Piscinibacter sp. HJYY11: one gene and its partner. The main gene of each other region encodes a partner of the protein of the gene in region 2 in a complex. Links are inferred from orthologs where the notes say so. Each region holds a gene or a part of one and is shown on either strand. Other genes may lie near its edges.

Region 1 (3,239 bases), 590 kb from region 2 along the record:
CGCGACAAACATCGCCGCCGTCGAGATGTTGAAGGTATGTGCGCCGTCACCACCGGTGCCGCACAGGTCGACGAGGTTCGACTTGTCGTCTACTGGCACCGGCGTGGCGAGCTCACGCATGACCTGCGCCGCTGCCGCGATTTCACCGATGGTCTCTTTCTTGACGCGCAGCCCCATCGAGAGCGCCGCGATCATCACCGGCGACATCTCGCCGCTCATGATGCGGCGCATCAGCGTCAGCATCTCGTCGTGGAAGATCTCGCGGTGATCGATGACGCGCGCCAGCGCTTCGGTGTTGGTGATGGTCATGGCGGTCGATGTCAAGCGTTGAAATAGTCGCGCACGGCGGCGACGGCGCGGTCCACGCCCTCGGCGTCGACGTCAAGGTGTGTCACGAAGCGCAGGCGGTAGAGCCCGGTGGCGAGCACGCCGCGCGATTCCAGATGCGGCAGCAGGCCGGCGGCGCGATCACCGGCGACGTCGATGAAGACGATGTTGGTCTCGGGTGCTTCGACCGTGACACCGGCAATGCCCTGCAGCCCTTGCGCCAGGCGACACGCCAGCGCGTGGTCATCGGCCAGTCGCTCGACGTGGTGGTCGAGCGCATGCAGGGCGCCGGCGGCGATGACGCCGGCTTGCCGCAAGCCGCCGCCCAACATCTTCCGCCAGCGATGAGCGCTCTTGATCAGATCCTTGGAGCCGCACAGCGCCGAGCCGACGGGAGCACCGAGGCCTTTCGAAAAACACACCGAGACTGAATCGAAGTGGCTCGCGATCTCGTGCACGGGCACGCCGAGCGCCGTTGCTGCATTGAAAACGCGAGCACCGTCCAGGTGGGTCGCCAGGCCACGGCGCCGCACCAGTGCAGTCGCCTCCGCCATGAAATACATCGGCAAGGCCTTGCCGCCCAGCGTGTTCTCCAGGCACAGCAAGCGGCTCTTCGCGAAGTGCGCATCGTCGGGCTTGATCGCTGCCTCGATGCTGGCCAGCGAGAGCGTGCCGTCGGCCAGGTGCTCGAGCGGCTGCGGCTGCACGCTGCCCAGCACCGCCGCCCCACCCGCCTCCCACCGGTAGGTGTGGTGCATCTGGCCGACGATGTACTCGTCGCCGCGGCCGCAGTGGCTCATGATGGCCGCAAGATTGCTCTGCGTGCCGCTCGTCATGAAGAGCGCGGCTTCCTTGCCGGTGAGGGCGGCAATGCGCTCCTGCAGCGCGTTCACGTTCGGGTCGTCGCCGAACACGTCGTCGCCCACCTCGGCCCGCGCCATTGCCTCGCGCATGCGGGGCGTCGGCCGCGTGACGGTGTCGCTGCGCAGGTCCACCACCTTCATGCCCAGCCCCGCTCAGTTCTTCAGGTCGAGGAAGTTCTTCAGCATCGCGTGCCCATGCTCGGTGAGGATGGACTCGGGATGGAACTGCACGCCTTCCAGCGGCGTCTTGGTGCCGGCGAGTTCGGTGTGGCGCACGCCCATGATCTCGTCATCCTGCGAAGTGGAGGTGATCTCCAGCTCCTTCGGCAGCGTGGCACGCTCGATCACCAGCGAGTGGTAGCGGATGACGGTGAACTTCTCCGGCAGGTCGCTGTACACACCTCGCTTGTCGGTCGTGATCACGTCGGTCTTGCCGTGCATCTGCGTCTTGGCGCGAATGATCTTGCCTTTCAGCGCCGCACCGATCGCCTGGTGACCCAGGCACACGCCGAGGATCGGCAGCTTGCCGGTGAAGTGCTGGATCGCGCTCACGCAGATGCCCGCTTCGGCAGGCGAGCACGGTCCGGGCGACAGCACCAGTTGGTCAGGCTTCAGTTCGGTGATGCCTTCGAGCGTGATCTCATCGTTGCGGAACACACGCACGTCTTCGCCCAACTCGGCAAAGTACTGCACGAGGTTGAAGGTGAAGCTGTCGTAGTTGTCGATCATGAGCAGCATTCAGAAGCCCTCCTCGACCAGTTCGGCGGCACGCAACAAGGCCCGCGCCTTGGCTTCTGTCTCTTTCCATTCCAGCTCGGGCACCGAGTCAGCCACAACGCCGGCTGCCGCCTGCACGTACAGCGTGTTGTCCTTGACGATGCCGGTGCGGATCGCGATCGCCACATCCATGTCGCCGGCAAAGCTCAGGTACCCACAGGCTCCGCCATAGATGCCGCGCTTCACCGGCTCGAGCTCGTCGATGATTTCCATCGCCCGCACCTTGGGCGCACCGGTCAGCGTGCCGGCAGGGAATGTCGCCTTGAGCACGTCGAGGCTGCTCATGCCGTCTTTCAGGATGCCCTCGACATTGCTCACGATGTGCATCACGTGCGAGTAGCGCTCGATCACGAAGGCGTCGGTCACCTTCACACTGCCGGTCTTGGCGATGCGGCCGATGTCGTTGCGCGCCAGGTCGATCAGCATCACGTGCTCGGCGCGCTCCTTCGGGTCGGCGCTCAGCTCGGCTTCGAGCGCCCTGTCCTGCTCGGGCGTCGCGCCGCGCGGGCGGGTGCCGGCGAGCGGGCGGATCGTGATCTTCTGGCCCTCGGGTGTGTTCTCCTGCCGCACCAGGATCTCGGGCGAGGCGCCGACGATCTGGAAGTCGCCCATGTCGTAGAAGTACATGTACGGCGACGGATTCAGCGAGCGCAGCGCGCGGTACAGGCTGAGCGGCGATTCGGTGTAGCGCTTCTTCAGCCGCTGGCCAATCTGCACCTGCATCATGTCGCCGGCCGCGATGTAGTCCTTGGACTTGAGCACCGCGGCGAGGTAGTCCTCCTTCGCGAACTCGCGCTCCACCGCATGCGAGGTGCCACGCTTTACCGGCGGTGCGGTCACGCTGTATTTCAGCTTGTCGGACAGCTCGGCGAGACGCCGCTTGCCGCGGAAATAGGCTTCAGGCTGCGACGGGTCGGCGTAGACGATGAGGTAGAGCCGGCCCGACAGGTTGTCGATCACCGCCAGCTCTTCGCATTGCAGCAGCAGGACGTCGGGGGTGTCGATGCCACCGGGCAGCTGCGTCTTTGCGAGCTTGTGCTCGATGTAGCGCACCGCGTCGTAGCCGAAATAGCCGGCCAGGCCGCCGCAAAAACGCGGCAGCCCCGGGCGCAGCGCCACCTTGAAGCGCTTCTGGTACTCGGCGATGAAGTCGAGCGGGTTGCCGTCGTGCGCCTCGACCACCTGGCCATCGGTGACGACCTCGGTGCGGAAGCCGGTGGCACGCAGCAGCGTGCGCGCCGGCAGGCCAATGAACGAATAGCGTCCGAAGCG
Region 2 (3,067 bases):
GTGCGGCTTGCCGACGAACGCTGGGACCTGGTGCTGACACCCGAGGCGCACGGCGGAGTGCTGCCGGCCTCGATCGTCGCGGAAGGCAGCTTCCGCGGGCTGAAGGTGGAGCTCGCGCAGCGCGAGCAGGTGCCCGCGTCGCACGCACGCTGCGCCTAGAGCAGCCCTTGCGCGTCGTCGTGCTGCCAGCCGTCGAGCGGCGTGGCCCGCGCGAGTGCCATCCACAGCGGCAGCGACATCGCCATCGCACGCTTGGGCGCCGGGCGCAGCACCTCCAGCGCCGCGCCTTCGGCGGCCATCACGCCGAACTCGGGCGGGATCTCCTCGGCTGTGGCGATGCCACGCGCGATCACGTACCAGCACTCGCTGCTGAGCTGCAGGTAGGCACTGCGCTTGGCCTCGCGGCGCAGATCCGACAGCAGGTCGGCGCGGCTCACCTTGATCTCGTGCACGATCGGCTCGAGGTAGGCCTCGACGGTCGTGTGGCGGATGGAGAACACGTCGGGCATCGCCATCACCCACTGCGCCTCGTCGTCCACACCGACCTTGGCGCGCAGCGCGAGGCCGCGCCAGGCCAGGCGGCCGGCGCGGGTCATCTCGCGGGCCACACGCTCGACCAGGTCTTCATGCGCATCGCGCCGTGCGCGGTTGCGCTGCAGCGTGTCGGCCAGCAGCGCGATGCCGGCGTCGGTCACGCGCAGGGTCTCGTGGCCGCTCGGCTGGCGCACGCGCTCGATGAAGCCGGCCGCGAGCAGCTCCACTTCCACCAGGTCCTGGCAGGGCCAGCCGGCAGAGCGCCAGATCTCGCGCAGACGGCGGCTGTGCAACGCGGTAAGCCCCGCCATCAGCTCTCTCGCAAGGCCTTCACGATGAAACGCCCCTTGGCCTCGGTCTCGGCGTGTTCCTTCGCCGGGTCGGAGTCGGCCACCACCGCACCGCCGAGCTGCACCATCACCCGCGCGCCGTGCACGACGGCCGTGCGGATCACCACCGACAGGTCCATCGCCCCGCTCGCATCGAGATAGCCGATCGCACCCGCATACGGCCCGCGCCGCACCGGCTCCAGCTCCTCGATGATCTCCATCGCGCGCACCTTGGGCGCACCGGTCATCGAGCCCGGCGGCCAGCAGGCGCGCAGCAGGTCGGCCACGCGCCTGTCGTCACGCAACGTCGCGCGGATCGTCGACACCAGCTGCCACACGCTCGGGTGCGGCTCGGCCTCGAACAGGCGGTCGACCTTCACGCTGCCGACCTGCGCCACTCGGCCGAGGTCGTTGCGCATCAGGTCCACGATCATCAGGTTCTCGGCGCGGTCCTTCACGCTGTGGGTGAGGGCGAGGCGCTGGGCCTCGTCGCGCGCCGGGTCGGCCTCGCGCGGCAGCGTGCCCTTGATGGGCCGCGCGGTGATGACACGGCCTTCGGGTGCCACGTCGAGCTTCAGGAAACGCTCGGGCGACACGCTCGCGATCGCGAACCCCTCGCCCGGCAGGTAGGCGGAAAACGGCGCCGGGTTGCGCGCCGTCAGCGCGCGGTAGAGCGCATACGGGTCGCCCTCGAACGGCGCTTCGAGCCGGTGCGACAGGTTGGCCTGGAAGATGTCGCCGGCCGCGATGTAGTCGAGCACCTGCTGCACCTGCTGCAGATAGCGCGCAGGCGGTGTGCGCGACTGCAGCGCGCCCGCGTGAAAGCGGCCGGTCGCCGGCGTGCGCGCGGTGGCGCAGGCGCGCGTGGTGGCCCACACCCGCTCACGCGAGGCCGCATCGCTCCAGGGCATGGGGCGTTCGCACCAGTACCAGGTGCCGGTGGCATGGTCGTGGGCATAGAGGTGGTCGCACAGGTGCAGGCGCATCGCCGGCAGCGCGGGCTCGTCGGCCGCGATCACTGGCAGGCGCTCGACGAAGCGTGCGAGGTCGTAGCCCAGGTAGCCGACCAGCCCTCCGGCGAAGCCCAGGCCCGCGGGGCGCGGCGAGGCATCGGCCTTCAGCGCCGACAACACGGCATCGATGGCCTCGAACGGGTCGGCCCATTCGTCGAGGACCCGTTGGCTGGCCGCCTCGATGAGCGTGGTCGTGCCGCCACGCGTCTCCAGCGTCGCGCAGGCCGGCCCCGTCACCCACGACCAGCCCCCGAGGCCGGGCATCTGCTTGCTGCTCTCGAGCAGCACCGTGCCCTCGGCCGCGCCCAAGCGTGCGTAGAGGTCTTGCGGCGTCGCGGCGAGCGTGACCGGTACGATGGCGGGTTTCATGTGGGACGAACAACTAGAACCAAATGAGTGTAGATCGACAGCCCTTTCCACCCGACCCATCGCACGCGCCCTTGCTGCGCGCGCTGATGGCACTCGACGGCTCGACCACGCGCGTGTGCGAAGCGATCGCGCAGGCGCCGATGCAGGTCGAGCTGCTCTTGCAGCAGCAGACCGATGGCGTGCCCCCGGCCGTGCGTGAGCAGCTCGGCGGCACGCGATGGCTGCACCGCGTGACGAGCCTTCACGCCCACGGCCAGGTGCTGATGGACAACCTCTCGTACACGCGGCTCGATGCGGTGCCCGACTGGTTCCTCGCGCAGCTCCACGAAGGCAAGGCGCCCATCGGCCACCTGCTGCAACGCCTCTTCGTGCAGCGCGAGCCGCTCGAGAGCACCGCCGAGATCGAAGAGGCCTTGTGGCAGCACGTCGGGCACCCCGACCCGCGCGCGAGCCGCTGCTACCGCATCGTCACCGAGACCGGGCCGCTGATGTACATCTTCGAGAGCTTCCGCAAGGGCATGGTGGGGAACACATGAGCGATCTGTCGCAACGCAGCCTGCGCGCTGTCTGGCACCCCTGCAGCCAGATGAAGCAGCACGAGACCCTGCCGCCGCTGCCGGTGGCCCGCGCGCAAGGCCTGTGGCTCTACGACCCCGACGGCAAGCGCTACCTCGACGCCATCAGCTCCTGGTGGGTCAACCTCTTCGGCCACGGCCACCCGCACATCACCGCCGCGCTGCACCAGCAGCTCGACACGCTCGCGCACGTGATGCTCGCCGGCTGCACGCACGAGCCGGTGGTGGCGCTGTCCGAAAAACTCGG

The links. Proteins that work in one complex are often made in the same cells at the same time.
Region 1: the proteins of pabB (region 2) and JI745_RS18335 are in contact, whole or in part, in a solved structure (PDB 8RP0), measured with the Escherichia coli proteins. The link is inferred for Piscinibacter sp. HJYY11 from one-to-one orthologs.

Annotation. Positions count from the first base shown.
Region 1 is NZ_JAERQZ010000001.1:3,943,434-3,946,672, reverse strand. The notes cover bases 137-3,135. They hold JI745_RS18335 (aminodeoxychorismate/anthranilate synthase component II), read right to left. Parts: upstream 1,929-3,135; coding sequence 1,344-1,928; downstream 137-1,343. Other genes in these bases: trpE (anthranilate synthase component I), read right to left, coding at 1,929-3,135; ltaE (low-specificity L-threonine aldolase), read right to left, coding at 321-1,331; trpD (anthranilate phosphoribosyltransferase), read right to left, coding at 137-309. Also shown: more of trpD, read right to left, coding at 1-136; more of trpE, read right to left, coding at 3,136-3,239. UniProt on the Escherichia coli protein: Part of a heterodimeric complex that catalyzes the two-step biosynthesis of 4-amino-4-deoxychorismate (ADC), a precursor of p-aminobenzoate (PABA) and tetrahydrofolate.
Region 2 is NZ_JAERQZ010000001.1:3,351,367-3,354,433, reverse strand. What follows is about bases 46-2,872. They hold pabB (aminodeoxychorismate synthase component I), read right to left. Parts: upstream 2,246-2,872; coding sequence 845-2,245; downstream 46-844. Other genes in these bases: bioA (adenosylmethionine--8-amino-7-oxononanoate transaminase), read left to right, coding at 2,778-2,872; JI745_RS15515 (chorismate pyruvate-lyase family protein), read left to right, coding at 2,269-2,781; JI745_RS15525 (hypothetical protein), read right to left, coding at 156-845; JI745_RS15530 (AsmA family protein), read left to right, coding at 46-159. Also shown: more of JI745_RS15530, read left to right, coding at 1-45; more of bioA, read left to right, coding at 2,873-3,067. UniProt on the Escherichia coli protein: Part of a heterodimeric complex that catalyzes the two-step biosynthesis of 4-amino-4-deoxychorismate (ADC), a precursor of p-aminobenzoate (PABA) and tetrahydrofolate.